DNA from 4 places in the Pseudomonas putida group bacterium ESBL64 genome. Region 2 is predicted to be linked to each of the others. Evidence: riboswitches for the same ligand, from Rfam matches in the RefSeq annotation. Region 2 holds a riboswitch; each other region holds the start of a gene.
The links. Region 2 has a riboswitch for cobalamin ahead of cobW (cobalamin biosynthesis protein CobW). Riboswitches for the same ligand answer to the same signal wherever they lie in the genome.
Positions count from the first base shown of each region.

Region 1: another riboswitch for cobalamin. It lies ahead of V6093_RS05210 (CbtB domain-containing protein); the one in region 2 lies ahead of cobW (cobalamin biosynthesis protein CobW).
Region 3: another riboswitch for cobalamin. It lies ahead of V6093_RS00800 (TonB-dependent receptor); the one in region 2 lies ahead of cobW (cobalamin biosynthesis protein CobW).
Region 4: another riboswitch for cobalamin. It lies ahead of V6093_RS00790 (ABC transporter substrate-binding protein); the one in region 2 lies ahead of cobW (cobalamin biosynthesis protein CobW).

Region 1 is NZ_CP145799.1:1,157,047-1,164,302, forward strand. It holds gene V6093_RS05190 (pirin family protein) at 1-802, opposite strand, end outside; gene V6093_RS05195 (alpha/beta fold hydrolase) at 899-1,771, opposite strand; gene V6093_RS05200 (LysE family translocator) at 1,793-2,422, opposite strand; gene V6093_RS05205 (GNAT family N-acetyltransferase) at 2,546-3,025, shown strand; cobalamin riboswitch at 3,145-3,368, shown strand; gene V6093_RS05210 (CbtB domain-containing protein) at 3,461-3,649, shown strand; gene V6093_RS05215 (CbtA family protein) at 3,659-4,345, shown strand; gene V6093_RS05220 (cobalamin biosynthesis protein) at 4,345-4,731, shown strand; gene cobM (precorrin-4 C(11)-methyltransferase) at 4,766-5,518, shown strand; gene V6093_RS05230 (DUF1272 domain-containing protein) at 5,585-5,827, shown strand; gene V6093_RS05235 (response regulator transcription factor) at 6,049-6,663, shown strand; gene V6093_RS05240 (transporter substrate-binding domain-containing protein) at 6,677-7,256, shown strand, end outside.
Region 2 is NZ_CP145799.1:493,716-500,971, reverse strand. It holds gene cobN (cobaltochelatase subunit CobN) at 1-2,978, opposite strand, end outside; gene cobW (cobalamin biosynthesis protein CobW) at 2,982-4,049, opposite strand; cobalamin riboswitch at 4,149-4,366, opposite strand; gene V6093_RS02205 (hypothetical protein) at 4,467-4,619, shown strand; gene V6093_RS02200 (hypothetical protein) at 4,616-4,978, shown strand; gene V6093_RS02195 (ATP-binding cassette domain-containing protein) at 5,150-6,727, shown strand; gene V6093_RS02190 (branched-chain amino acid aminotransferase) at 6,864-7,256, shown strand, end outside.
Region 3 is NZ_CP145799.1:180,368-187,623, reverse strand. It holds gene V6093_RS00835 (hypothetical protein) at 1-193, shown strand, start outside; gene calA (vanillin reductase) at 304-1,356, opposite strand; gene V6093_RS00825 (AraC family transcriptional regulator) at 1,538-2,443, shown strand; gene thpR (RNA 2',3'-cyclic phosphodiesterase) at 2,507-3,052, opposite strand; gene lpxO (lipid A hydroxylase LpxO) at 3,211-4,110, shown strand; gene V6093_RS00810 (carboxymuconolactone decarboxylase family protein) at 4,229-4,573, shown strand; gene V6093_RS00805 (GNAT family N-acetyltransferase) at 4,652-5,221, shown strand; cobalamin riboswitch at 5,377-5,585, shown strand; gene V6093_RS00800 (TonB-dependent receptor) at 5,694-7,256, shown strand, end outside.
Region 4 is NZ_CP145799.1:172,929-180,184, reverse strand. It holds gene V6093_RS00800 (TonB-dependent receptor) at 1-381, shown strand, start outside; gene V6093_RS00795 (DUF1624 domain-containing protein) at 499-1,665, shown strand; cobalamin riboswitch at 1,694-1,892, shown strand; gene V6093_RS00790 (ABC transporter substrate-binding protein) at 2,003-3,013, shown strand; gene V6093_RS00785 (iron ABC transporter permease) at 3,013-4,029, shown strand; gene V6093_RS00780 (ABC transporter ATP-binding protein) at 4,026-4,814, shown strand; gene V6093_RS00775 (pseudoazurin) at 4,832-5,266, shown strand; gene V6093_RS00770 (GNAT family N-acetyltransferase) at 5,423-5,920, opposite strand; gene V6093_RS00765 (hypothetical protein) at 6,054-6,533, shown strand; gene V6093_RS00760 (sensor domain-containing diguanylate cyclase) at 6,593-7,256, shown strand, end outside.

The DNA of each region.
Region 1 (7,256 bases), 660 kb from region 2:
GGCTGTTCATCACGAACGGGCCGTAGCCGACGATCGGCTCATCGATTGGCTCACCGCTGAGCAGCAGCACACTTGCGCCGTCCAGCGCCTCGACAGCTACGTCTACACCCTCCCGGTCGAGCAGCACCAGGCTGGACGGGCCTGCTTCGCGCTCGCCGTTGATTCGAACGTTACCACGCAACACCACCAGCGCCGCATTGCGACCGGCAGCGACCGGCAACTGCAAGGCCGCGCCGGCGTTGAGCCGCAAATCCCACACGTCCATCGCGGTGAAGGTTCTGGCCGGCCCTTGGTGGCCATGGTAGTCACCGGCAATCACCCGCAAGCGCCCGGCATCACCGTCGAGCGCTACCACCGGAATGTCGCCGGCCAGCAGCGTCTGGTAGCCGGCCGCTGCACGCTTGTCCCGCGCCGGCAGGTTCACCCACAGCTGGACCATTTCCAGCGTGCCGCCACTGCGTGCAAAGTCCGGGGAATGAAACTCTTCATGAATGATGCCGTTGGCCGCCGTCATCCACTGCACGTCACCTGGACCGATCAAGCCGCCAGCACCGGTGGAATCACGGTGCTCCAGTTCACCTTGGTAGACGATGGTCACGGTCTCGAAGCCGCGATGCGGATGTTGGCCTACACCGCGTCGTGCTTGGGTCGGGGTGAAGTCATGCGGACCGGCGTAGTCCAGCAGCAGGAACGGGCTGATCCGGCTGGCCAGGTTGTCGTAGGTGAACAGGCTGCGCACCGGGAAACCATCCCCCACCCAATGGGCGTGGGGGCTGCGGTGAATACCCAGAATCGTTTTCATGAGAAGGCTCCTCTCTTGGCTGAGATAACCTTATCAATGATGCCAATCACGCGGTAGCTGGCTAAAATGGCATGCATCGTCCCACGTGCGGAACAATCAACCCTGCAAGAAATCGAGCACCTGCTCCGCCGCCATGGCCGGGTCTTCCTGCATGAAACAGTGCCCACCGGGAACTTGCCGTGCGGTCACATTGCGGTTTAGCAGCGCCAGGCGATTGACCGAATGTGGCACAAAGGGATAGGTGTCTTCTCCGTACAACACCCGTGTCGGCGTCGTGATTGCGGCCAGACTGGCCCACATGCGTTTAGGGAATGAGCTGAAGATCTCCACTTCACGGCTGGGCCGGCACTTGAGCACCACGGCCTCGCCACACTCACCGATGGCATGCTCGACATAGGCCTGCAGTGCCGCATGGGTCCAGCCTTTGAAGATACCGCGCCCTTCCAGCGAGGCCAACGCCGACTCGCGATCGGGCCAGTGGCTGCGGCGGCTGGCGGCCTTACGGGCCAGGGCGTGACGCTGATGCAGGCCGACCAGGGCTGCCGCCCCCATCACACCGATCATGCGTCGGCTGAACAGTACCGGGTCGAGCAGCACGGCACGGGCGAACAGTTGCGGCTCACTGCCCAGGATCAGCCCCGTAAGCACGCCACCAAAGCTGTGGCCTACGGCAAACCGCTGTACGTCGCCATACTCGCCACGTCCGCCCTGAAAGGCCTCCACCGCCAAGGCAGCGGTGCGGTTCCAGCCGCGAAACACCCCACCATGGTCACTGTCCCCATGGCCCTGAACGTCGCAAAGCCACAGGTCGAAATGCTCGCCCAGGCGCATCAGCAACGGTTGGTAAGCCAGACAACAGAAGCCGTTGCCATGCAGGAAGTGCAGCAGCGGTTTGCCACTGGCCGGGGTTCGCCAGCCACGCAGGGTGAAACCTTCGGCGCATTCGTGGGACCAGGGAATCAACTGCATCGGCTTACTGTACTCTCGGGGTCAGGAAAACGCTGATTCTACAAACAGCAGCGGGTACAGTGAAATCACCAGCAACAAGGCCATCACGACATTGAACAGCATCAGCCAGCGCGAGTTTTGCAACAGGTTGCGCAGGGCGCTGCCGAACATCACCCATACCCCCACGCTGGGCAAGTTGACCAACGCGAACAAGGCCGCAATGACGATCACGTTGGTTACATAGCCTTGCGCTGGCGTGTAGGTGGTAATCGCCCCTACCGCCATCACCCAAGCCTTGGGGTTGACCCACTGGAACGCCGCCGCCCCCCAGAAGCCCAGCGGTTTACGGGCACTGGACGCGGCCGTGCCGACCGGCCCGGAAGTGGCGATCTTCCAGGCCAGGTACAGCAGATAGGCGGCGCCAGCGTAGCGCAGCACCGTGTACAAGGGTGGCCAGGCCTTGAATACTTCACCCAGCCCCAGGCCGACGGCCAGCACCATCATCATGAAACCAAAACTGATACCCAAGGCATGAGGGACCGAGCGGCGCACGCCGAAGTTCACCCCCGAGGCCAGCAACATGGTGTTGTTGGGACCCGGGGTGATGGAAGACACGAAGGCAAACAGCACAAAGGCGGTCAGCAGGTCGGCAGAGGCAAGCATGGCGGGCATTCCACTTTCTTTATGGGTGCTGTCACACTAACGGAGCGCCACTCCCAGCAACCGGTACAGTTCGATTAAATTACGCAGATACACATCACTGTACCGACAACCCGGATCAAGGAAGCCGTCACCATGAGCCTTACCATTCGCCCTGCCGTTCGTACCGATGCCGAGCAGATCCTCACCTTCATCACCGAACTGGCCGAGTACGAACGCGCGCGCCACGAGGTGGTCGCCACCCTTGCCGATATCGAGCACAGCCTGTTCGACGAAGGCAGCACTGTGCACACCCTGATGTGCGAGCGTGATGGCCGTGCAATTGGCTTTGCCGTGTACTTCTACAGCTACTCGACCTGGCTCGGGCGCAATGGCATCTATTTGGAAGACCTGTACGTAACCCCCGAGCAACGCGGCGATGGCGCCGGCCGGCAGTTGTTGCAGCACATTGCCCGCGAAGCGCTGGCGAACAACTGCGGGCGCCTGGAATGGAGCGTGCTGGACTGGAACGAGCCAGCGATCGGCTTCTACCAGAAGCTGGGGGCCGAGGCGCAGGATGAGTGGGTGCGCTACCGCCTGGATGGCGACAAGCTGGCGGCATTCGCCCGCGGGTGATCGCCCGGTTTCTGCACTTCTGCCTGCTGGAAGAACACGGCAGGCCTGAGCCTGTCCTACCTGCTGCTCGGCAGCCTCGCGCGCTGTATGACATTGACGCCAAGCCCGCCCCATGCTCTCCTTATGCCTCACGTTCAGGTGCCCCTCAGGGGGTGAAACGGGAAACCGGTGCGTCCCAGGCCCTTCAGCAGGGCCGGACAATGCCGGTGCTGCCCCCGCAACGGTAAGCGAGTGAAGCGTCTGTACCACTGTGCCTTGTAGTGCGGCATGGGAAGGTGACGCGTTCCAGGAGCCCAGCTCTTCCTCGCAAGCCCGGAGACCGGCCTGGCGTTCATGAACACCCCGCGGTGGGCGGGCGCTGTTGCATTCCCTTGGGCGACCACGTCCGGGGCTGCCGCGCTCGCCCATTGCCCACAAAAAGCAGAGGATCGCGTCATGCCCGTCACCAGCGCCAAACAACACAGCCTTGCTACCCCCGTTACCCTCAGCCAGCGTGTAATCATCGCCGTCGGTGCCAGCTTGCTGGGTTTGTGCCTGGTGTACTTTGCCGGGTTCTCGCACATCGAGGCTGTGCACAACGCCGCCCACGACACCCGCCACAGCGCCGCCTTCCCCTGCCACTGAGTACGCCTGATGATCACGCGCATTGCCCGTACTGCGGGTTTCAGCGGGCTCCTTGCAGCCCTGTTGCTGACCTTGCTGCAAAGCTTCTGGGTTGCCCCGCTGATTCTGGAGGCGGAAACCTACGAGTCCTCGGCCCCGGCCGCACACCACGAACACGGTAGCGAAGTGGCCGCTCATGAACACAGCGCCGAAGCCTGGTCGCCGGAAGACGGCTGGCAGCGCGTGCTGTCCACCACAGGCGGCAACCTGGTGGTCGCAGTCGGCTTCGCCCTGATCCTCGCCGCCCTGTACAGCCTTCGCGAGCCCAAACGCGCTACCACTGGCGCATTGTGGGGGTTGGCTGGCTTCGCCGTGTTCTGCCTGGCTCCCACCCTGGGCTTGCCACCAGAACTGCCGGGGACTGCGGCCGCCGACCTGGGGCAACGCCAAACCTGGTGGGTTGGTACAGCCAGTGCCACAGCGCTGGGCCTGGCCTTGCTGGTGTTCGCCCGCCACTGGCTGCTGAAGGCGCTGGGCGCCGTACTGCTGGTCATTCCCCATGTAATCGGTGCACCGCAACCCGAGGTGCACGAAAGCCTGGCCCCTGAAGCATTGGAAACCCAGTTCAAAGTCGCCTCCTGGCTGACCAACGCCGCCTTCTGGCTGGCCTTGGGCCTGCTCAGCGCCTGGCTGTTCCGCCGTTCCAGCCAGGCTTGATGCCTGCCTTCTATGCCGGTTTTGGCTGCCGCCGGGGTTGCCCGGCAGATGCCTTGCAACGCTTGCTGCGCCAGGCCCTGGACAACCAGGGCCTGGCGCTGGCCGACCTGCGCGGCATCGCAAGCATCAGCCTGAAGGCCGACGAGCCCGGCTTGCAGCAATTGGCAGAGCGCCTCGGTTTGCCCTTGGTGCTGTACCATGGCGCGCAACTGCAACCCTATGAACCACTGCTCAGCCACCGTTCCGCCGCTGCCCACCAGCACAGTGGCTGTTGGGGCGTAGCCGAGAGCGCGGCACTGGCCTTGGCCAGCCAGCGGCAGGGTTCGGCCAGGCTGCTGCTGACGCGCCAGGTACTGGGCCCGGCGACGCTCGCCCTGGCCTGCTGAGCGTTTCGTACCCTCTTTTTTGCCAGGACTTTGCATGACCATCTACTTTATCGGTGCCGGCCCCGGCGACCCGGAGCTGATCACGGTCAAGGGCCAACGGCTGATTCGTCAGTGCCCGGTGATCATTTATGCCGGTTCACTGGTACCCGCCGCCGTGCTCGAAGGCCACCAGGCCGAAACCGTGATCAACAGCGCCGAACTGCATCTGGAACAGATCATCACTGCCATGCGCAGCGCACACGAAAAAGGTCAGGATGTGGCCCGGGTGCACAGCGGCGACCCCAGCCTGTACGGCGCCATCGGTGAACAGATTCGCCACCTGCAGGCGCTGGGCATCGATTACCAGATCATCCCCGGCGTTACCGCCACGGCAGCGAGCGCCGCCCTGCTCGGCTGCGAGCTGACCTTGCCTCAAGTGGCGCAGACCGTGATCCTCACCCGCTATGGCGACAGCTCGCCCATGCCGCCGGGTGAGCAGTTAGGCGACCTGGCGCGCCATGGCAGCACCCTGGCAATTCATCTGGGGGTCAAGCACCTGTCGCGCATTGTCGATGAGTTGATGCCGCACTACGGCGCGCACTGCCCGGTTGCGGTGGTGCATCGGGCCACCTGGCCAGACCAGGATTGGGTGCGCGGCAACCTCGGTGATATCGTCGAACGCGTAGCGACCAAGGATTTCCGGCGCACGGCGCTGATCCTGGTAGGCCACGTACTGGGGGATACACCGTTCGCCGAATCGGCCTTGTACCGTGCCGGGCATGCCCATCTGTACCGCCCTGGCGACTGAACATTGCCAGCCTTGCCTCGGGCGTAGCAGACTCCGGGTTCCCGCCTGCGAACAGGAGCCATGCCCATGCTGGAATTACGCCCCAACTGCGAGTGCTGTGATGCCGACCTGCCGGGTGACAGCCCCGACGTTATGATCTGCTCCTTCGAATGCACGTTCTGCCGTGCCTGTGCCGAAACCCGCTTCCAAGGCCGCTGCCCAAATTGTACCGGGCAGTTGGTAGCCCGCCCGACGCGGGTCGGCCAGGCATTGGCCAACAACCCTGCCTCCACACTGCGTATACACAAACCGCACGCTGCCTGCGCCTGAACAACTGCAAAGAAGCGGCATCACCGCTTTCTCAGGGTGATGTCTTTCCTGTTTCTTGTAGGACTTTTCAACAAAAAGCACTGGGGTTTTCAACACTTCTATACTCGGCATTACCAAACTTCGGGAATGGTCGTATCGTGCAGCGCTTCCGATAACCCCACTTGCAGACGTATTCCTGAGTGTTCCAGGAAGCGGACCACATCCCTACAGGAGTTTTCCTCATGACAACCGTGCTGATCGTCGACGACCACCCCATTGTCCGGCTGTCCCTGCGCCTACTGCTCGAGCGCGAGCGCTTCCATGTCATCGGCGAGGTCGGCAATGGCAGTGAAGTGGCTCAGGTAGCCCGCGAACTGCGCCCGGACGTAGTCATTCTCGACATCGGCCTGCCTGGCCTTGACGGCATGGAAGTCATCAAGCGATTGCAGAGCCTGGAGCCGGTACCGAAGATCATGGTGCTGACCGGCCAGGCCACTGACCTGTATGTACGCCGCTGCCTGGATGCCGGGATAGGTGCCTTCGTCACCAAGGAAGAGGACCACGAGGCCCTGCTGTTCGCCCTCAAGGCCCTGACCAAAGGTTATTCGACCTTTCCGCAAATGTCGGTCAACAGCAACTCGCTGGAGAGCGAGCCAGTGCGCCTGGCCAGTCTCTCCAACCGAGAAATGGAAGTGCTGCGGCGCCTTGCGCGCGGCGAGAACAACAAGAACATCGGCACGTGCATGAACCTCAGCGCCAAGACCATCAGCACCTACCGGGGCCGCATCATGGAAAAGCTCAAGACTGAGTCTCTCGTGGAAATGGTCGACCTGGCCAAGCGCAACAGCGTCTATTGAGCGCTCGGCTACCATGAAACTGTTGCTGGCGAGCGTCCTTCTGGCTATCGGTCTGGCCAACTCCACGGTGCTGCAGGCCAGCAGCGAACCACGCCATCTGTTGGCGCGCTCAATCAGTGCCGCTGCCCCACTGGCGTTATCCGGCGATGATCGCCACTGGCTGAAAAATCGCCAACGCCTGATACTGGGTAGCGCGCGCCCCGACTACCCCCCGTTCGAAATCAATGTCAGTCAGCATGACTATGAGGGGTTAAGCGCAGACTACGCCGGCATCATCGGCGAACAGCTTGACATACCCATTGAAGTACGCCGTTTTGACAGCCGTCACGAGGCCATCACTGCCCTGCGTGATGGCCATATCGACTTGCTAGGTAGCTCCAACGCCTTCGAAGCGGCAGACGCCCAGCTTAGCCTGAGCACCCCCTATGCCGACGACCTGCCAGTGATCGTCACCCGTGAGGGGCACAGCTTGAAAAGCACGCCCGACCTCGCTGGCCTGCGCCTGGCGATGGTCGATCACTACCTGCCGGCCGTCAGCGTTCGCACCCTGTACCCAAAGGCGCAACTGAGCCTGTACCGCTCAACCCTGGCCG
Region 2 (7,256 bases):
GCCAGGGGGTTGAGGTCGTCAGGTTCGTCCAGCGCGGCCACGGCCTGCACGGCGGCGTCGAACAGGCGGATCAGGTTACCGAAGGCATCGCGGAAGAAGCCGGAAACGCGCAAGGTCACATCCACCCGCGGGCGGTCGAGCAGGCTCAACGGCAAGATTTCGAAGTCGTCGACGCGCTGGCTTCCGGTGGCCCAGACAGGCCGCACGCCCATCAGCGCCATGGCCTGCGCGATGTCGTCGCCGCCGGTGCGCATGGTCGCCGTGCCCCACACCGACAGGCCGAGCTGACGCAAGTGATCGCCGTGGTCCTGCAGATGGCGCTCGAGGATCAGGCTGGCCGAGGCGAAGCCCAGGCGCCAGGCTGTGGTGGTGGGCAGGTTGCGCACGTCCACCGTATAGAAGTTGCGGCCAGTGGGCAGCACATCGAGGCGCCCTCGGCTAGGCGCACCACTGGGGCCGGCGGGCACGAAGCGCCCGGCCAGTGCCGCCAGCAGGCCATGCATTTCAGCCGTGCCGCAGGCGTCCAGGCTGGGTGCGACCGCTTCACGCAGGGCTTGCACTACAGCGTGCACCGGTTGCCACTCACTCAGGTCGGGTAACTGTGCCGTGCCCTCCAGTGCCTGCCCGATCACCTGCAGTGCCAGCAGCTCAAGGCGCTCGCGGGTGTCGCCACAGGTGCGCCAAGGTTCATTGCTCATGGCCTGCAGCTGTTCAGGGCGTATGCCCTGCCACGGCTGCCCAAGGTCGCAGTCGAGCGGGTCCCAGCCCGGCACCAGTGCTTTGGCCAAAGCCCGCAGCAGGCTGGCATTACCGCCACGGCCGTCGCCACGCTCGACCCGCAACAACGCCAGCAGCGTATCCAGGCGTAGCCGCCCCTCAGGTGACTGACCAAACACGTGCAGGCCATCGCGAATTTGCGACTCCTTCAGGTCGCACAGGTAGGTATCCAGGCGCGGCAGCCAGAGCGCCGCATCGTCCAGTTGCCCTTCCAGTTGCAATTCACGGTCGATGTGGTTGGCCTTGACCAGCTCGAGGATGTCACGCTGCAACTCGCGGGCACGCCGTGGGTCGAGCAACTGCGCTTCATAGAACTCGTCGGCCAGTTGTTCCAGGTGGCGCAGCGGGCCATAGGTTTCGGCACGGGTCAGCGGCGGCATCAGGTGGTCGATGATCACCGCCTGGGTGCGGCGCTTGGCCTGGGCACCCTCGCCCGGGTCATTGACGATGAACGGGTAGATGTTCGGCAGCGGACCCAGCAGCGCGTCCGGCCAGCACTGCGCCGACAGCCCGACGCCTTTGCCGGGCAGCCATTCGAGGTTGCCATGCTTGCCGACGTGGATCACCGCATCGGCGGCAAATGCGTGACGCAACCAGAAGTGAAATGCCAGGTAGCCATGCGGTGGCACCAGGTCAGGGTCGTGATACACCGCGCTAGGGTCCACCTGGTAGCCCCGCGCCGGCTGGATACCGACGAAGGTCAAGCCAAAGCGCAGGCCGGCAACCATCAGCCGGCCGCTGCGGTACATCGGATCCTGTTCGGGCGGCCCCCAGCGTTCCAGCACTGCCTGGCGGTTGGCCTGCGGCAGGCGCTCGAAGGCCACCTGGTAATCGGCCAGGCTCAGGCTCTGGGCACAGGGGCGCTGGTCGAGGTGGTCGAGGTCGTTGGTCACCCCACCGAGCAGTTGGTGGATCAGTTGCGTACCGCTGCCCGGCAACTCGGCCAGCGGATAGCCTTCGGCCTGCAACGCCTTGAGGATGTTGAGTGCGGCGGCGGGCGTGTCCAGGCCGACGCCATTGCCAATGCGGCCGTCGCGAGTCGGGTAGTTGGCCAGCACCAGGGCCACACGCTTCTGGGCATTGGGCAGGCGGGCCAGCTCGACCCAGCGGCGGGCCAGCTCGGCGACAAAGTCCATGCGCTCGGGGTGGGCGCGGTAGCAGACAACGTCGGACTGGCTGCGCTCGCTGCGCCAGGCCATGTCCTTGAAGCTGACCGGGCGCGTGATGATGCGCCCGTCCAGCTCCGGCAATGCAATGTGCATGGCCAGGTCGCGCGCGCCCAGGCCCTGCTCGCTGGCTTCCCAGCCTGGCTGGTTGTCCTGCGCGCAGATGGCCTGAAGCACCGGGATGTCGCGGCGAAACGGGCGCAGGTTGGGGCGCTCGGGGCTGGACAAGGCGAAACCGGTGGTATTGACCAGCACTTCGGCGCCGACCTCGTCCAGCCAGGCTTCGACCTGTTCCAGGCAGGCGCTTTCCTTGAGGCTGGCCACGGCGATCGGCAACGGGTTCAGGCCGGCAGCCTGCAGGCGCTGGCAGAACACGTCGATGAAGGCGGTATTGGCCGCTTGCAGGTGCGAACGGTAGAACAGCAACGGCGCCACTGGCTGCTCGGGGTGCCAGTGCGGGTACCAGTCCTCGAGTGTCGCACTGCCCTTGGCGGGGTGATAGACCGCCGTGCGCGGCAAAGGCTGCGGCTCGTCCCAGGCATAGTCGCGGCCCAGCCATTGGCTAGCCAGGCAGTTGAACAGGTTGATGGCGTTGGCCTTGCCGCCCTGGCGCAGGTAATGCCAAAGCCGCTCGGCCTGCTCACCGCGGACGTTGCCCAGGCGGGTCAGCTCCGGGTCCGGGCGGTCATCGCCCGGCACCAGAATCAGCTGCACGCCACGGGCGGCCAGCTCGACCAGTTGTTCGACACCATAGCGCCAGTAACCAACGCCACCGTGCAGCGACACCAGGATGACCTTGGCGTGGCGCAGCACCTGGTCGACATACAGGTCGACCGAGGCATGGTTCTGCACCTGCATCGGGTTGGCCAGGCGCAGGCTGGGAAAGTCTTCGGGCAATTGCTCGGCGGTGTCGGCGAGCAAGGCCAGGTGTGAATCGCCGCTGCAGAGAATCACCAGCTCGGCGGGTGTCTGGCCGAGGTCGGCAATGCTGTCATCCGGTACGAAACCACCGGGCTGGGTCCGCAGCAGGTGCATGGGTCAGGCGCCCAGTGCCTGGCGCAGGCGCGCTTCCAGCTGGGCAGCATCGAGGTCCTGGCCGATCAGCACCAGGCGGGTGATGCGCGGCTCATCGGCGCGCCAGGCGCGGTCGAAGTGCTTGTCGAAACGGGTGCCCACGCCTTGTACCAGCAGGCGCATCGGCTTGCCCGGGATGGCGGCGAAGCCTTTGGCGCGCAGGATACCGAACTCCACCACCAGCAGGGTCAGCGCATCGAGCAGCAGGCTTTCGTCGGCTTCAGGCAGGTCGATTGAGATAGAGTCGAAAGCGTCGTGGTCATGATCGTCATGATCGTCGCCATCGTGGTGCGAATCGTGGTGGGTTCGGCGGCCATCGATATGCGCCTCGGACTCGGCACCCACGCCCAGCAGCACCTCCAGTGGCAGCTTGCCGCTGCTGGCCTCGATCACCTTCACCGCCGGCGGCAGTTCTTCGGCCACCTCGGCACGCACCTTGGCCAGGCCTTCGGCGTCGATCAGGTCGGCCTTGTTCAACACCACCAGGTCGGCGCTGGCCAACTGGTCAGCAAACAGCTCATGCAGGGGCGATTCATGGTCCAGGTTAGGGTCGAGCTTGCGCTGGGCATCGACCTGGTCCGGGTAGGCAGCAAAGGTGCCAGCGGCCACGGCCGGGCTGTCGACCACGGTGATGACCGCATCGACGGTGCAGGCGTTACGGATTTCCGGCCACTGGAACGCTTGTACCAATGGCTTGGGCAGGGCCAGGCCGCTGGTTTCGATGAGGATGTGGTCGAGGTCGCCACGGCGGGCCACCAGCTCGCGCATCACCGGGAAGAATTCTTCCTGCACGGTGCAGCACAGGCAGCCGTTGGCCAGCTCGTAGACGCGGCCGCTGGCTTCTTCTTCGGTGCACCCGATGCTGCACTGCTTGAGGATCTCGCCATCGATGCCCAGTTCGCCGAACTCGTTGACGATGACCGCAATGCGGCGCCCCTGGGCGTTGTCGAGCATGTGGCGCAGCAAGGTGGTCTTGCCCGATCCGAGGAAGCCGGTGACGATGGTGACGGGGAGCTTGGCCAGTGTTTTCATGTCGCATTGCCCTTGGCAGTGTGGCGCGGGCATGCAGGACGACAGCCGCAGGCCAGGCCGGCCGGGCTTGTTCGCCACCGGATCACCCCGCCCGGTTGAAAGTCGAAAACGTGACGAGGCAGGTCTCCTGGCTTGCACCGTTCCATGTCCCCGTTCAGTCGAACAGCGGGCTGGCGGGATGACGCCTTCCCGCGCGCTGGCGCAGTGGCTGTGTCGATCCGTTGTCGGTGCTTACAGTTGCGGGGGCAGCCGCGGCTTGTACCGCGTTCCCGTCTTAGCTTCGGCCAGGCCGAAGAACCTCGAAGTGGGCAAGGCTACGCAGTGGCTGGCGGGTGGTCAACCATTGCTGCCGGCTGGTCGACCATAAGGGGAGCAACTGCGCTACAGTGGCACCTTTTCAACGGACAAGGACGCCCCATGCCCCTCGCCCCCGCCCTACCGGTACTGCGCATGTTCTCGGCCGACAAGGCCAAGGCTTTCTACCTGGATTGTCTGCAGGTGCAGGGGCAGGCCCCGTTAGACAACCACCTGCGCTTTTGCCAGCAGATCGATGACGAGGCCAACCCATGAAGGCACTGGGCAAACGCGAAATAGGCCGCCTGGAGCGGGAGTTGGTGGCATGCCTGACCGATGCCTGCGAAACCGCCAAGGCGGAGATTGTCGGCTTCTGTTGGCTAACCCATCGCCTCAACCCGGAGGACTTTCCGAGCAGCCTGCGTATTACCTGGGTATTCGAGCAAGAGGCCGACAAGGCAGCGGCCGTGGTCGGTGATGCGAAGGCGCGCATGCTGGCACTTACCGCTCTGGCGCTGGAGCAAGCCGGCATTGAGCTGGACCATCCGGCCTGGCATGTACGATTCGACAGTGAAGAAGCCTGCGCGCACGGCCACGGCGGAGACTGGGCCAAGCGCTTGCAGACGCAGCGCTGAGCCCCAACCGGCAGCCGGTGCTTTACCCGGCCCCAGACGGTCCGTTAGGCTACGCATTCTCTAAATGACGAGGTGTTCGTCCAATGCGCCATTGATGCCGCCGTCCGTTCGACGGCCAGTCTTCAGCCTCCGGTTCGTTCCGGAGATGTCGCGGCATTTGTGGAGTTGTGCATGACGAACACGTCGATTCTGACGCTGGACAGCGTCTCCTTGGCCTTGCCTGATGGCAGGCCGCTGTTTAGCAACCTCAACGAAACCTTCGACCAACGCCGCACCGGCCTGGTCGGGCGCAATGGCGTGGGCAAAAGCCTGCTAGGGCAGATTCTTGCCGGCCGGCGTGAACCGAGCAGCGGCCATTGTCGGCGCCTCGGGCCTGTCCATTTGCTGGACCAGCAAGTCATCGCGCGCAGCGCCACGCTGGCCGACCTGGCCCAAGTGGGGCCGGTGATTGCGGCGCTGGAGCGCATCGAGCAAGGCAGCATCAAGCCCCAGGATTTCGACACCGTTGGCGAGCGCTGGGATATCCGCGAGCAATTGCAGCTGCAGCTTGAGGGCCACGGGCTGGGTCAACTCGACTGGCGCCAGCCCGCACGGACCCTGAGCGGTGGCCAAGCCATGCGCGTGGCACTGATTGGCGCGTGGCTCAGCGATGCCGATTACCTGATCCTCGATGAGCCAAGCAATCACCTGGACAGCAACGCCCGTGCCCAGCTGCTGAGCATGATCGAAGCCTGGGACCGTGGCTTGCTGGTGATTAGCCACGACCGCAGCCTGCTGGCGCACATGGCACGCATTGTCGAATTATCCAGCCTGGGCTTGCAGGCCTACGGTGGCAACTACAGCCTCTATAGTGCGCAAAAAGCCAACCAGACGGCGCAGGCGCAGCAGCAACTTGCCCGGCTGAAGCAGGAGCAGCAACGCCAGGCCCGTGAACTGCAGCGCCAACGCGAAGACCTGGAGCGCCATCAAGCCCGGGCCGGGCGCCAAGCCAAGCACGCCAACCAGGCCAAAATCCTGGTCGACCGCAAGCAGGAGCGCAGCCAGGCCACTGCTGGCAAGCAGCGCCGCGACCATCGCGATGCTCGGCAAACGCTACTGGGCAAAGTGCGTGACGCCGCCCGCGAGGTGGAGCAAGACAGCGCTATTACCTTGCACGCGCCCACTCCTCAGCGTCATCCGGGCCGAGAGGTCTTGGCCTTGCAGGCACTTTGCTTGCCCCATGGCACCCGCAAAGCGCTTGACCTGCGCTTGTGCCTGGGCCAGCGCGTAGGGCTGATCGGCGCCAATGGCAGTGGCAAGTCCACCCTGCTCAGGCTGCTGAATGGGGAATTGCCAGCATCGCCCGACAATGTGCGCCTCAGTGGCGAGACCGCCCTACTCGACCAGCACTGCAGCACACTGGCAGGCAACCGCAGCGTGCTCGAACACCTGCGCCAAGCCAACCCGACGCTGGCCCAGGGAAAATTGCGCAGCCGCCTGGCGCAACTGGGCCTGGATGCGGCCCGTATCGAACTGCCCAGTAGCCTGCTGAGCGGCGGCGAGCGTATGAAGGCGGCGCTGGCCGCCGTGCTGTACCGCGAACGGCCGCTCGATCTGTTGCTGCTGGACGAACCCGGCAACCACCTGGACCTGCCATCGCTGGCAGCCCTGGAAGGTATGCTTGGGCAGTTTCGCGGGGCGCTGATAGTGGCGTCCCATGATGCGGTATTGCTGGAAAACCTGGCGCTGGATGAGTACTTGCTGTTGTAGACACCGAAAAAAAAGCATCGCAGCCTATCAATTCGTGACTGGCCGTTCCCGATCCGCCAAGGATGGTTTAAGGTGGCATGGTGCGCATATAACAGCAGCCCGAGCGATCGGGCACTTGCAAGACAATGAGGGTGTCATGAGCAACGAAAGCATTAATTGGGACAAGCTGGGTTTCGACTACATCAAGACCGACAAACGCTACCTGTCCGTATGGCGCAATGGCGAGTGGGACAAGGGCACCCTGACCGAAGACAACGTACTGCACATCAGTGAAGGCTCCACGGCCCTGCACTACGGCCAGCAGTGCTTCGAAGGCCTGAAGGCCTACCGTTGCAAGGACGGCTCGATCAACCTGTTCCGCCCGGACCAGAACGCGGCCCGCATGCAGCGCAGCTGCGCACGCCTGCTGATGCCGCACGTGCCGACCGATGTGTTCATCGAAGCGTGCAAGCAAGTGGTCAAGGCGAATGAAAAGTTCGTGCCACCGCACGGCAAAGGCGCCCTGTACCTGCGCCCGTTCGTGATCGGC
Region 3 (7,256 bases), 310 kb from region 2:
CCTGGGATCGACCATCAGTGCGATGGATATCAGCGCCGACGGACAAACGCTGGTGGCGGCGAGCCATGCGGGGGTTATTTCGGTGATTGCGCTGGATAGCGGGCGGCCCGAGTGGCAGATCGGTACCGGGGCGCACGGCGAGGTGCGGCGATGGTTGTTCTGGAAGGGCTGGGACAAGCCGATGGCCTGGTAAAGCGGCTGCATCGGTGCTGCCTGTACGGGCCCCACCGCGCGCAAGCCCTACATCACCCCTGTGTAGGAGCGGGCTTGCCCGCGAAGAGGCCCGTACAGGCAACCGACCCATCAGCCTTGTAACGTGGCCATGTCGATCACGAACCGGTACTTCACATCACCGGCAATCATCCGCTCATAGGCCTGGTTGATGTTGCGGATATCCAGCATCTCGATATCGCAACGGATGCCGTGCTCGGCGCAGAAGTTCAGTACTTCCTGAGTCTCGGCAATCCCCCCGATCAACGACCCCGCCAGCACCCGGCGCTTCATCACCAGGTTGGCCGCATGCAATGCCGGGTCGATCGGTTCGATCAGGCCAACCAGGATGTGCACACCGTCGAACTTCAGCGTTTCCAGGTACGGGTTGAGGTCGTGCTGCACCGGAATGGTGTCGAGCAGGAAATCGAAACGGCCAGCAGCGGCGCGCATCTGCTCGGCATCGGTGGAGACGATCACATGGTCGGCCCCTTGGCGGCGCGCTTCCTCGGCCTTGGCCTGAGAGCGCGTGAACAGGGTCACTTCCGCACCCAGGGCCTTGGCCAGTTTGATGCCCATGTGGCCCAGGCCGCCCATGCCGAGGATGCCGATCTTGTGGCCCGGGCCAACGCCGTGGTGCTTGAGCGGCGAATAGGTGGTGATGCCGGCACACAGGATAGGTGCAGCGCTGGGCAGGTCCATGCCGGCCGGTATGCGCACCACGAAGTGCTCGCTGACCACGATGCTGCTGGAGTACCCCCCCATGGTGTTGCTGCCGTCGACCCGGTCCGGGGTGGCGTAGGTCATGGTCGGGCCTTCGAGGCAATATTGCTCCAGGTCCTTGGCGCAGGCTTCACAGGTACGGCACGAGTCAACCATGCAGCCGACGCCCACCAGGTCACCGACCTTGTGCGCGGTGACGTTGTCGCCCACCGCCGTGACCCGGCCGATGATCTCGTGGCCCGGCATCAGCGGGTACACGGCAATGCCCCATTCGTTGCGCGCCTGGTGGATGTCGGAGTGGCACACGCCGCAGTACAGGATGTCGATGGCGACGTCATCCGGGCGCGGGCTGCGGCGTTGGAACGTCATGGGGGCCAGGGGGCTGGTGGGGGTTTGAGCGGCATAACCGATGGCGGTATACATGCAGGGCCTCGCAGTGAAGTGAAACGATTCAGGCGACGCATTTTGCGCGTCGTTCGCCGCCTCGCCCACGGCTGATTCTCCGGCATGCATGCCTGATTCTACGAAGATGCCAAGCTATAGCTGGCGCCACGCCCTCAATCTGCGATGATCAAGCTGTCTGATTCTCTGCCCTTGGTCCACCATGCAACTGACCCGTCACGTCGATGCCAATGCGCCGCTCTGCTCACTGATCCGCAGCCTCACCACGCGCCCGGGCTTCGTGCCCACCCTCCTGCCCCAGGTGCAGGTGCTGAGCTGGGACCACTATGTGGCCAGCAGCCCACAGATTTACGAACCCAGCCTCATGATCCTGGCCCAGGGCAGCAAGCTGGCACGCCTGGGGCCGCGCACCCTGGAGTACGGCGCCGGGCATTACCTGGTGCAGGCGTTGTCGGTGCCGTTCATGTGCGAAACCTTCGCCACCCCTGACGCGCCATTGCTGGGCGTGGCGGTGGGCATCGACCGTGGCGTGCTGGGCGAGTTGGTGCAGAGCATGGGCTTGGCACCGGACGCTGAAGTGCAGGCGCAAACACCGCAATCGATGACCTCCGCAGCACTGGATGCGCCAATGCGCGAAAGTGTGGAACGGCTGCTGCACTGCCTGCAGGACCCGCTTGACGCCAAGGTACTGGGCCCGGCGCGCGTACGCGAGGTGCTGTATACCGCGCTGCGCGGCCCGCAGGCCGGTGTGTTGCGGGCACTGGTGGAGCAACAGGGGCACTTCGCCCGCATCGGTGCCGCCCTCGCCCACCTGCGCGAGCACTACGCCGAGCCGCTGAGCGTGGAGGCACTGGCCGCGCGGGCCAACATGAGCGTTTCGACCTTCCATGAACACTTCAAGCGCTGCACCGACATGGCACCGATGCAGTACCTCAAGCGCTTGCGGCTACTCAAGGCGCAGCAGATGCTGATCGGCGAAGGCCTGGGCGTGGCACAGGCTGCGCACCGGGTGGGCTATCAGAGTACCTCGCAGTTCAGCCGCGAGTACAAGCGCCAGTTCGAGCGCAGCCCAGGGGATGAATTGCCTTACCAAAGCATGCCGGTGTAATCACCCGATCTGAACAGCCCCTGCAGGTACGCATCCGGGACAAGGCGTTTTTCGCCCGGCGGGTCAGCCCGCCAGCGGCCACTGCGCCAATGGCCAGTAAGCCCCCTTGCGCGACTCGTAAAGCGTGAAGTGTCGCGCGGTGAGGTAAAACTCCGGCGCGCTACTGGCCTCGGGCGGCTGCCCGCGGTAATCCCTGGACAGCGTCAGATGCGGTCGATACTCACGCGTGGCCGCTTCCAGCCCCAACGGCAGCAACGCCTGCTGCAAACCGTACACCAGTTGCAACAGGGCGGGCGGTACCTGCTGCGCCTCCAGCACCAAGGCGCCGGCCCGTTGCCACACCTGCAAACGGTCGAGCAACAGCCGCGGCGCCGAGGTTGGCAGCGCCAGTTGGTCGACCGCCGCGCACATTGCCGGCACCTGCGCAGTGTCCACATCACCGAGGAACAGCAGCGTGACATGGAAGTTGGCCGCCGGCACCGGTTTGCCGCTGCGCAGGTTCAGCCCGCGTCGCCACTGGGCCAGGTCACGGCGCTGCGCGTCGCTGACCGGCAAGGCGAAGAACAGCCGCTTGAACGGGCTACCGCTGGGGCGTATATCCTGAACCATACAAACTCCCTGACATGAAACGTTTGCGCAAGACTGTAGGGTATTACACCAATGTCGCCCCGCAGTTTGGTAACAATAAGTACAAACTGCCCCCATGATTGTTTATGCTGGCGGGCTCATGCCTCGGCGCATGGCCATTTTTCGACAAGTAAACGTCCATGAAAATTGCACTCGTACTTATCTTCGTCTTCTCGATCGCCTATGTTCACCTGCGCGGTCGGGTTCGCCACAAGCTGACTCGCCAGCTGGGCGACCACTCCAGCTTCCTGGCCCCGATCAACAGCTTCCTGTACCTGTTCTCCAAACACCCGGCCAAGCCCTACCTGCCGGTCGAGGCCTTTCCAGAACTGAAACCGCTGCAGGACCACTGGCAGGAGATCCGTGAGGAAGGCCGCCAGTTGCTGCACGTAGGCGAAATCAAGAAATCCGACAATTACGATGACGTCGGTTTCAACTCGTTCTTCAAGACCGGCTGGAAACGTTTTTACCTGAAGTGGTATGGCGAAAGCCACCCGTCGGCAATGGCCCTTTGCCCACGCACGACCGAGCTGCTGCAAGGCATCGGCACGGTCAAGGCCGCCATGTTCGCTACCCTGCCTCCGGGAGCCAAGCTGGTGCGCCACCGTGACCCGTATGCCGGCTCGTACCGCTACCATCTGGGCCTGGATACCCCGAATGACGACGGCTGCTACATCGACGTGGACGGCGAGAAATACGCCTGGCGCGATGGTGAGGGGGTGATCTTCGACGAAACCTACATCCACTATGCAGCCAACACCACCGAGCACAACCGCATCATCCTGTTCTGCGACGTCGAACGCCCGCTCAAGTACCGCTGGGCAACCGCGTTCAACCGCTGGTTCAGCCGCAACGTGATGGCCGCTGCCGCTGCGCCCAACGATGCCAGCGACAAGACCGGTGGCATCAACCGCCTGTTCACCCGCATCTACAAGATCCGCGAACGTGGCAAGGCGCTGAAGAAGCGCAATCGCCTGCGCTACTACCTGGAAAAATGGGCAGTGGTCGCGGCGTTGGTGCTGGTGTTCATCTACATCTGAAGGCTCAACGCAGGCCACTGTACGAGTGACCTGCGTTTACCCACCAAAGTACCGCCTCGCACGTGCCACGCTTCGACTAGCCTGAAAGCTCCACTCGCAACCCCCCAAGGTGAAGACGATGAGCATGATGGACTGGGACGCCTACCGTAAGCAGTTGATGGCCGGCATCGGCGATCTCAAGCAACTCTCCCCCGACACCGTAGCCGGCTACATGACCGCCAGCGGTGCAGGCGCCAAAACCAACCACCTGGATGCCAAGACCCGCGAGCTGATCTCCTTGGCCGTGGCTGTGACCACCCGCTGCGACGGCTGTATCGCCGTGCATTCGCAGCAGGCCGTCAAAGCGGGTGCCAGCCGCGAGGAAATTGCCGAGGCCCTCGGCGTGGCCGTGGCCATGAACGCCGGTGCCGCGCTGGTGTACTCGGCCCGCGCAATGGACGCGGTGGGCAAGGCCAACGGTTGAGCACAAACGGCGTCGCCGCCCTTGCGCGACGGCGCCGCGCCACCCAGACTGGGCGGCTCACCCCGCGCAGGAACCCGCATGATCCACATTCGCCCCATGACGCCGGACGATTTCGATCGTTTCTGGCCCACCTTCCAGGCCATTGTCCAAGCCCGTGAAACCTACGCTTTCGACCCGGCGCTGAGCTTCGAGCAAGCCCGCCAGCTGTGGCTGGAGCTGCCCTTGCACACGCTGTTGGCCGAAGAAGATGGCGAGCTACTGGGGTCGTATTACCTCAAGCCCAATGCTGCCGGGCCTGGTGCGCATGTAGGCAATTGCGGCTACATGGTCTGCGAACAGGCGCGCGGCCGGGGCGTGGCGCGCTTGATGTGCGAGCACTCGCAAAAGCTGGCGCGCCAGGAAGGCTTTCTGGCATTGCAGTTCAACTCGGTGGTAGCCACCAACGCAGTGGCCGTGGCGCTATGGCACAAGCTGGGCTTTGAAACAGTCGGCCGTTTGCCCAAGGCCTACCGTCATGCCCGCCTGGGGCTGGTGGACTGCCTGGTGATGTACAAATGGCTGGCGGATGAGCCGGTGGTGGAGAAGCCGCCGCTGCTGATCGGGCGCAAGAACATCGAGGCACGGGTATCGCGGCGCCGCGGGCGCTAGCTTTTCAGGCAAGCCTGCCTCCCCAGCCAACTCATCACGCTGGGGCCTGATGTTCTTGCCAAATGGGGCTCCGGCGCCGCAAAAACGCACAACCTGTTGTTTTTTCTCAGCATTCACAGCACACCAACATTTGACGCCCCAGCCTTTCAATGGTCAGATGCGCGCCAGTTTCAGGTGCCCTGCGCCGCCGCGCGCAGGGTGAAACGGGAAACCGGTGCGTCGTGTTGCCCACGACAAGTCCGGTGCTGCCCCCGCAACGGTAAGCGAGCGAACCCTTCGAGATACCACTGTGCTCAAGCATGGGAAGGTGAAGGTTTCATGCCCCTCGCAAGCCCGGAGACCGGCCTGGAGCTTCACTTGGCAACCCGCGGTGGGCGGGCGCAGGCCGGAATCCGTGCGCGCGCCTGCCTGCATGGTTCGCCTTTGCGTGTTTTCCACCGGGATCCATTCATTCCTGCAGCAGTGGAACGACATGTCCCGTATGTTCAAACTTCACCCCCTGGCGGCCTGCCTGGCCGTTGCCCTGCCGGCGCTGGCTGATGACCGCGACCCGCAGCCTCTGGCCCTGCCTTCCACGGCCATCACCGACACTCAGGACAACCGCACCATCGACCTGGCCACGCCGACCCAGGCCGGCTCGCGCCTTGGCCTCAGCGCCCTGGAAACACCGGCCAGCACCAGCAGTATCAGCGAACGGCAGATTCAGCAGCGCAACAACATCACGGTGCAGGATGCAGTGACCCGCTCGCCGGGCATTACTTTCGTCGGCTCCCCGGGGGACGGCGGTACAGGCCTGTCTGCCCGCGGCTTTGCCGGCCACAGCTCAGTGATGACCCTGTTCGACGGCGCGCGCCTGTACACCGGTGCCGGCACACAGACCTTCCCGGTCGACCCGTGGATGGTCGAACGCATCGAGGTGATTCGCGGCCCGGCCTCGGTACTGCATGGCGAAGGCGCCACCGGCGCAGTGATCAACGTGATCCCGAAAAAACCTTTTGCCGGCGAGGTGCGCAACCACCTGCGACTGGGTTACGGCTCGTGGGACCGCCAGCAGCTCGGCCTGGACAGCGGCGGCAGCCTCAGCGAGCGCCTGAGCTACCGCCTGACGCTGAACCAACAGGCCGGCAATGGCTGGGTCGACCGCACCGCTTCACGTAGCCTGGCCCTGAGCGCCGCGCTGCGTTTTGACGCCAGTGATGACCTCAGCTTCACGCTGGCCCATGACCGCGGCGATGCACAACCTGCCAACTACTACGGTACCCCGCTGATCGACGGCCACTACCGCAGCAGCCTGCGCAAAAAGAACTACAACGTGCAGAACGACGTACAGCAGTACGTTGATGAATGGACCCGGCTCACGACCGACTGGGCGCTGAACGACCAGCTCAGCGCCAGCAACCAGCTGTACTACATCAAAAGCCGCCGCCACTGGCGCAACGCCGAGGACTACAGCTGGGACGCCGGGCGTCAGCAGTTGCTGCGCGGCAGCTACCTGGAAATCAAGCACAACCAGGAACAGTTCGGCGACCGTCAAACCTTCACCTTCGACCACACCCTGTTCGGCCTGGACAGCAAGACCGTGCTCGGTGCCGAATACAACAAGGTGCGCTTCAACGTCGACAGCAATTCACCCTACAACGATGTCGGCGGCGACTACCTCGACCCATGGCAGCCGCAGCCCGGCGGGTTCCATAGCGCCTCGCCGTTGCGGCCGCAAACGCTTTCGACCACCCATACCTTTGCCCTGTTTGCCGAGAACCGCCTGCAATTGAGCGATCGCCTGTCTTTGGTTACCGGCGTGCGTCGCGACCAGAACCACATCGACCGCAACAACTTGATCAACGACAGCCGTAGCGATCGCAGCCTGCAAGGGGGCAACTGGCGCGTCGGGCTGGTGTACGCAATCAGCGACGACCTGTCGTTGTACGGCCAGTACTCAACCAGCGAGGATGGGGTCAACAACCTCATCAGCCTCAGCCCCGCGCAGATGAACTATGACCTGACCGAGGCGAAGCAGACCGAGGTCGGCCTCAAG
Region 4 (7,256 bases), 320 kb from region 2:
TCGCTGGTACGCGCCAAGTACGACGACTTCGACGAAATGGTCGGCGGCCTGCCGCAGAATCGGGCAGGCAACCGGCCGGCCAACGTGCCACGGCGTACCGCCAACCTTTGGTTGAGCAAAGGCTTCGGCCAGCAGGTGGAGGCTGGCATTGGGGCGCGCTATGTGGATGAGCGTTATGCCGATACCGCCAATACCCAGAGCGCCCCCGGGTACACCGTGGTCGATGCCAACATCGCCTGGCAGGTGATGCCGGATGTGAAGGTGGGGTTGCAGTTGAACAACCTGTTCGATCGCGAGTATGTGCAGTCGGCGTTCAGCGGGCAGCAGTGGTTGATGGGGATACCGCGGTCGTACTTCGCGACGGTGGATTACAGCTTCTGATCTGGGTGGTTTGTGCCGCGAAGAGCCCGGCACAGGCCACACAAAAACCTCTATTCCCTTTTAGCGTATTGTTATACGATAACGTTTCACATGAAATTCATTCCTATTAGACAACCCATGACAAGTGCCAGCGCCACGCCCACGCTGATCACCCAGCGCCTGCAGAGCATCGATGCCCTGCGCGGCCTGGTGATCCTGTTCATGCTCCTGGACCATGTCCGCGAGACTTTCCTCCTGCACCGCCAGGTCAGCGACCCCATGGCCATCGACACCACGGAACCGGCGCTTTTCTTCAGCCGCACCCTCGCCCACCTGTGTGCGCCTGTGTTCGTCCTGCTGACCGGCCTGTCGGCCTGGCTGTATGGCGAGAAGCATCAGGGCCGTGGCGACGTCTCGGCGTTCCTGTTCAAACGCGGGCTGTTCCTGGTGGTGCTGGAGTTCACCCTGGTCAACTTCGCCTGGACCTTCCAGTTGCCCCCGAGCGTGATCTACCTGCAAGTGATCTGGGCCATCGGCGTCAGCATGATCGCCCTGTCGCTGCTGGTGTGGCTGCCACGCGCCGCACTGCTCGCCCTGGGCGCCAGCATCGTCGCCGGCCACAACCTGCTCGACGGCCTGCACTTTGGCGTGGATTCAGCCCTGCATGTGCCGTGGGCAATCCTGCATGATCGCGGCTGGCTGGCGTTTTCCGAAAACCTGCACCTGCGCACGTCTTACCCGGTGCTGCCGTGGATCGGCGTCATCGCCTTGGGTTACGGCCTGGGGCCCTGGTTCGCCCGCGGCAGCGATGCCGGGCAACGCCAGCAACACCTGCTGGCGGCTGGTTTGCTCGCGCTGCTTGGCTTTGTGCTGCTGCGCATGTTCAACGGTTACGGTGAGGCGCCGTGGAGCGGTTACCCAACCTTCACGCAAACCCTGATGAGCTTCTTCAACATCACCAAATACCCACCGTCGCTGCTGTTCCTGACCCTGACCCTGGGCTGCGGCCTGTTGTTGTTACGCGCGTTCGAACGGGCCGGCCTGGCGCGCTGGATCACTGCCCTGGCGGTGTTCGGTGCGGCACCGATGTTCTTCTACCTGCTGCACCTGTATGTGCTGAAGCTGCTGTACCTGGCCTGCGTGGCGCTATTCGGGCTCAACCATGGCGACTACTTCGGTTTCAACGGTGTTGCAGCGATATGGCTGGGCGCAGTACTGCTGGCGGTTTCGCTGTACCTGCCGGTGCGCGGGTTCGCCCGACTGAAGCAGCGCCGCCGTGACATCCGTTGGCTGAAGTACTTCTGAAAAGCGTTTTCACCTGGCGGCGCGATGGTCTACCATGCGGGCCGCCGGTTTCCACCACGGAACTAACAGGGAATCCCAGGCCTGCCAATACGGGCCAAACGGAACTGCCCCCGCAACTGTAGGTGCCGAGCCTGCTCCATCAATGCCACTGGGCCTGCCGCCCGGGAAGGCCGGAGCCGGGCCGTGACGCACCAGTCAGGAGACCTGCCGGCCTACATTCACCAACCGGCGGGGTGTCCGGGATTGGCCATCCGTGTTGCCCCGGCCACCCGCTGGGCCTCGGCGATGCCTGTCCGTGCGTTCCTCACCAGAACTGTCCGATAGGAGATCGCCCAGCATGCTGCCCCGTTTCGCCACCCTGCTCGCTGGCCTAGGCTTCACTGGCCTGGCCCAGGCCGCTGCCACCCACTATCCGCTGACGGTCGACAACTGTGGCAAGCCGCAGATTTTTGCCCAGGCGCCGCAGCGCGCCGTCACCATCGGCCAGGCCGGTACCGAGCTGCTCTATGCCCTGGGGCTGGGTGACAAGCTGGCGGGCACCTCGCTGTGGTTCAACAATGTATTGCCCGAATACCAGGCGGTGAACGCCAAGGTGCCGCGCCTGGCCGACAACGACCCCAGCTTCGAGGCGGTGGTCGGCAAGCGCCCGCAACTGGTCGCGGCGCAGTTCGAATGGATGGTCGGTGCCCAGGGCGTGGTCGCCACCCGCGAGCAGTTCGATGAGCTGAAGATCCCCACCTACGTGCTGCCATCGGACTGCGAGGGCAAAAACAACCTGGTCGGTGCAGACGGCACCCGCCTGCAAGCGTTCCAGGTAGACAGCATCTACAAGAGCGTCAGCCAACTGGCCGAGATCTTCGACGTTCAGGACCGCGGCGCGGCCCTGAACGCCGAGTTGCAAGGGCGTCTGGACAGTGCCAGGGCACAACTGGCCGGCAAGGACCTGTCGGCAACTTCGGCGCTGTTCTGGTTCTCCAGCGCCGACCTGGACATCGACCCCTATGTGGCCGGCCGCCAAGGTGTTGCCGATTTCATGCTGCGCACCCTCGGTGTGCGCAACGTGGTCGAGTCCAGCGAAGAATGGCCAAGCGTAGGCTGGGAAACCCTGGCCAAGGCCAATCCGACCTGGCTGATCATCGCGCGCATGGACCGCCGCCGTTTCCCCGCCGACGACTACCAGAAAAAACTCGAATTCCTGCGCAGTGACCCGGTAACCCGCAACATGGACGCGGTGAAGCACGACCGCATCATTGTCCTCGACGCTGACGCCATGCAGGCCGGCATCCGCCTGTTCCGCGGCGTGCAGACGCTGTCCACGGCCTTCGCCAGCGGTAAAGCAGCCCCGTGATGAACCGCCTGTTACCCTGCATCGCGGTTGCCCTGGCCGCTCTGTTGGCCGCCCTGCTGGCCGGTACCGCCATTGGCGAAACCAACCTGTCGCCCAGCGTGGTTGGCCAGGTGCTGGCCAACCACCTGTGGCAAGCCGATTACCCGGTGGACCCGATCGACGCCGGCATCATCTGGAACTACCGCCTGACCCGCACCCTGGTCGCCGCCGCTTGCGGCGCCGGGCTGGCCACCTGCGGTGTCATCCTGCAGGCGATGTTGCGCAACCCACTGGCCGAGCCCTACCTGCTGGGGCTGTCTGCCGGCGCCTCGACCGGCGCGGTACTGGTCGGCCTGCTGGGGCTGGGTAGCCTGGCATTAAGCATGTCTGCTGGGGCCTTCATCGGCGCCGGGGCCGCATTCGCCCTGGTGCTGGTGCTGGCCCGCGCGGCCGGCCCCAGCAGCAACAATGCACAGGTCATCCTTGCCGGTATCGCCGGCTCGCAGCTGTTCAATGCACTGACCGCCTTCCTGATCACCAAGTCAGCCACCGCCGAGCAGGCGCGCGGCATCCTGTTCTGGCTGCTGGGCAACCTGAGCGGTGTACGCTGGCCTTCGGTGTGGCTGGCCGTACCGGTGGCGATTTTCGGCTTGCTGGTGTGCCTGTGGCATCGCCGTGCGCTGGATGCCTTTACCTTCGGTGCCGATTCGGCCGCCTCGCTGGGCATCCCGGTGCGGCGCACCCAGTTGCTGCTGATCAGTTGTGCAGCGCTGGTGACGGCTGTGATGGTGTCCATTGTCGGCGCCATCGGTTTTGTCGGGCTCGTTATACCCCATGCCCTGCGCCTTCTGCTCGGCCCCGGGCACAGCCGTCTGTTGCCCGCCAGCGCACTGGGTGGTGCGCTGTTTCTGATTGTGGCGGACATTCTTTCGCGCACGCTGATCACCGGCCAGGTGATCCCGGTGGGCGTGGTTACGGCGCTGATCGGTGCCCCTGTATTCGCGCTGATTCTGGTCAGCCGACGGGGGCGCCCATGACAGCCATGACCGCTGTTCGCATCCCCCCGCTGGCCTGCCATGGGCTGGGGTTGCAACTGGCCGGCACTACCGTGCTCAGCGCTATCGATCTCAGCGTTGTCGCTGGTGAAACCCTGGGCATCGTCGGCCCCAACGGCTCGGGTAAGTCCTCGCTGTTGAAGTTGCTGGCAGGGCTGCGCAAACCCGCCTGCGGCAGCGTGCAGCTCCTGGGTGAGCCACTGGCACAAATGCCCCGCCGCCGTGTTGCCCAAGCGCTGGCACTGGTCGAGCAACAGGCCGACACACTCGATGCGATCAGCGTGTTCGACGCGGTTGCCTTGGGCCGCACGCCGTGGCTCTCGGCCCTGGCACCGTTCTCCCGGCAGGACTGCGCCATCGTCGAGCAAGCCCTGGCCGACCTCGACGCCCTGCACCTGCGCACGCGCCTGTGGGGGTCGCTGTCCGGTGGCGAGCGCCAGCGTGTGCACATCGCCCGTGCGCTGGCCCAACGGCCGCAGGTGCTGCTGCTGGACGAACCGACCAACCACCTGGACATTCAGCATCAGCTATGCCTGCTGCAACAAGTGCAGGCGCTGCCGGTCACCACCCTGGTAGCGCTGCATGACCTCAACCAGGCGCTGACCTGCGACCGTGTCGCAGTTCTCGACAAGGGCCGTCTGGTCGCCCTCGGCAACCCCTTCGAAGTGCTTACCCCCGAGCGCCTGTTGAGCACCTTCGGCGTCCACGCCCACTACCTCACCGACCCTTTCGACGGCGCGCGCATCCTGCGCTTTCGCGCCCCCTGAACCTGGTAGCCTTGCCCATGCTGTTGCGCCCTGTCGCCCTGCTGCTCGCCAGCACCCTGCTTGCCCCGACCGCACTGGCCGAAGTGCATGAAGTGAAAATGCTCAACCGTGGCAGCGACGGCGCCATGGTCTACGAGCCTGACCACTTGCGCATTGCCCCCGGCGATAGCGTGCGCTTCCTGCCGAGCCACAGCGGGCATAATGCCGCCAGCGTGGCGGGCCTGCTACCCACCGGTGCCGAACCGTTCAAGAGCAAACTGAACCAGCCGTTCGAGCACACCTTCAGCGTGCCGGGCGTATACGGTATCCAGTGCATTCCGCACGTGGCCATGGGCATGGTCATGGTGATCCAGGTCGGTGATGCGCCTACCGCCGAATTGCCGGCCAGCTTGCCGGCGCGGGCCAAAGCCCGCTTTGCCGCACAGTTGCAAAAGCTCGAGGCCGGGCAGTGAGGCGGCTATTCGGGCGCCTCACGCCCAGGCCGGCTCCGCCCGGTTGCACAGCAATGGCTTTACCGAGGATGGCAACTGGAACCTCATCAACCGCCGTGCGTTCGACCCAGTGACCCAGGGCGCGATCTTCATCGCCAATAGGCACGTTCCCACAGGTCAGCGTAATCGCAACTGCATGTGCGTGGTCTGCCACACCGGGTCCTGCTCCACATCCACCACCGTGAAGCCTTGCCGCTCCCAGAACGCAATGGCACCCGGCAGAAACGGATGAGTATGCAAGTAAAGGCAGTCCAAGCCCGCTTGCATCGCCCGTTCGCGCAAGGCACCAAACAAGGCAGCCGCCAGGCCATGCCTGCGGTAGGCCGGCAACACGAACAGCCGCACCACCTCGACTACCCGCTCTGCGCGGTAATCAAACTGGGCAAAGCGATGGTCATAGGGCAAGTAACCGATCACCGCGACCAGCCGCCCACCCTCACGGGCTTCCAGAAAGCAGCCCGCACCGTCCAGGTAAGTGTCGGCGAAATGCGCCAGGTCACGCGGCAAGGGTGCGTTGGCGAGCATCGGGAAAAGCGCGCGCCGGGCGCTGTCGACAAACGCCAGCACTTCGGCAATGGCGTCACGCGCCACAGGTTGCAGGGTCCAGTTCGGCATCGGGCTATTGCCAGTGTGGTTGGGAGCGCACGGTTCTACCGCAGCGTGCCGCACAAGGCAAATCACAGGGCTCGTCGTGGCAAGGCGGACATCGGTATAATCAGCAGTCTTCACTGCCCGACCAGGCCACACCATGCCTCGCCTCCCGAAGTTGCTGTTACCCCTGTTGCTGGCTGCTGCATTCACCGCCTGCGACCAGAAACCCTCCCGTGAAGATCAGATCCTCAGCCAGCTGCCGCTGCAGGACGCCTACACGCACAACATCGAGCGCATGTCCGCGCTGCTGGGCCGCACTCACCCGCAGCTGTCGCAAGCGACCATCCAGGACGTACTGCGCAAGCACCTCACCGTCGAGGACCAGCGCCGGGACTTGTTCCGCCTGTACAGCGAAAAGAACTTCAGCGACGCCGAATTCGCCACCATCGTCGCCGCCACCCAGGACCCTGCCAAAGCTCGCGCCCTGGAAGACACCGAAGCCGGCAAACGCTTGAGCGAAAAACTCACCGCCCTGATGCGCGAAACCGCCCGCGATGTGAACGTGCAAGCCTTGGTGGAGCAGCGTATGCAAGAGGTGGAAGATGAGCTTGATGCGCTGGACAAAGCAGGCTCTTGACCGCTGCCCGGCAAGGTAACTTCCGTTCAGCCGCCCTTTACGATCACCCGAGGTCAGGATTGACACACACCAAGCATGGATTGCGCCTGGATCTACGTACACTCATTCTGGTGCTCTGCGCCCTTACCGCAGTGGTCATGCTGTGCGCCAGCTATTTCGCCAGCTACCGGGTGCAGCGCCAGCTATTGATCGACAATGCCCTGGAAGCCAACCGGGTGTATGCGACCAAGCTGGCCAGCATCACCGAAACCTTCATTGGCAACGCCTTGCAGCAACTGATGTTCAGCGCCGGCGTGCAAAGCCGGCAGTTGAGCGACACCACAGCGCTGCAGTTGGAAACCGACCGCGTACTGGGCCAGAGCATGGCCTTCAACTCCACCTTCGTGATCGATGCCAACGGTGTACTGCTGGCAGTATCCCCCGCCCCGCTACGCCACCTGCTCGGCACCCACGTGCAGTCGCCCGGTGCTCTGGAAGCCCTGCGCGAACGCCGTCCACTGGTTTCCACGCCCTACCTGTCGGCGGCCGACAACCTGGTGGTAGCCTTATCGCAACCCATTTTCGACAGCAACGGCAACTACCTGGGGTATGTGGGTGGCAGCCTGTACCTGCGTGAACGCAACATCCTCAACAGCCTGCTGGGCGAGCATTTCTACAAGGACGGTTCGTACCTGTATGTGGTCGACCGCAACCGACGCCTGCTGTACCACCCCCATAGCGAGC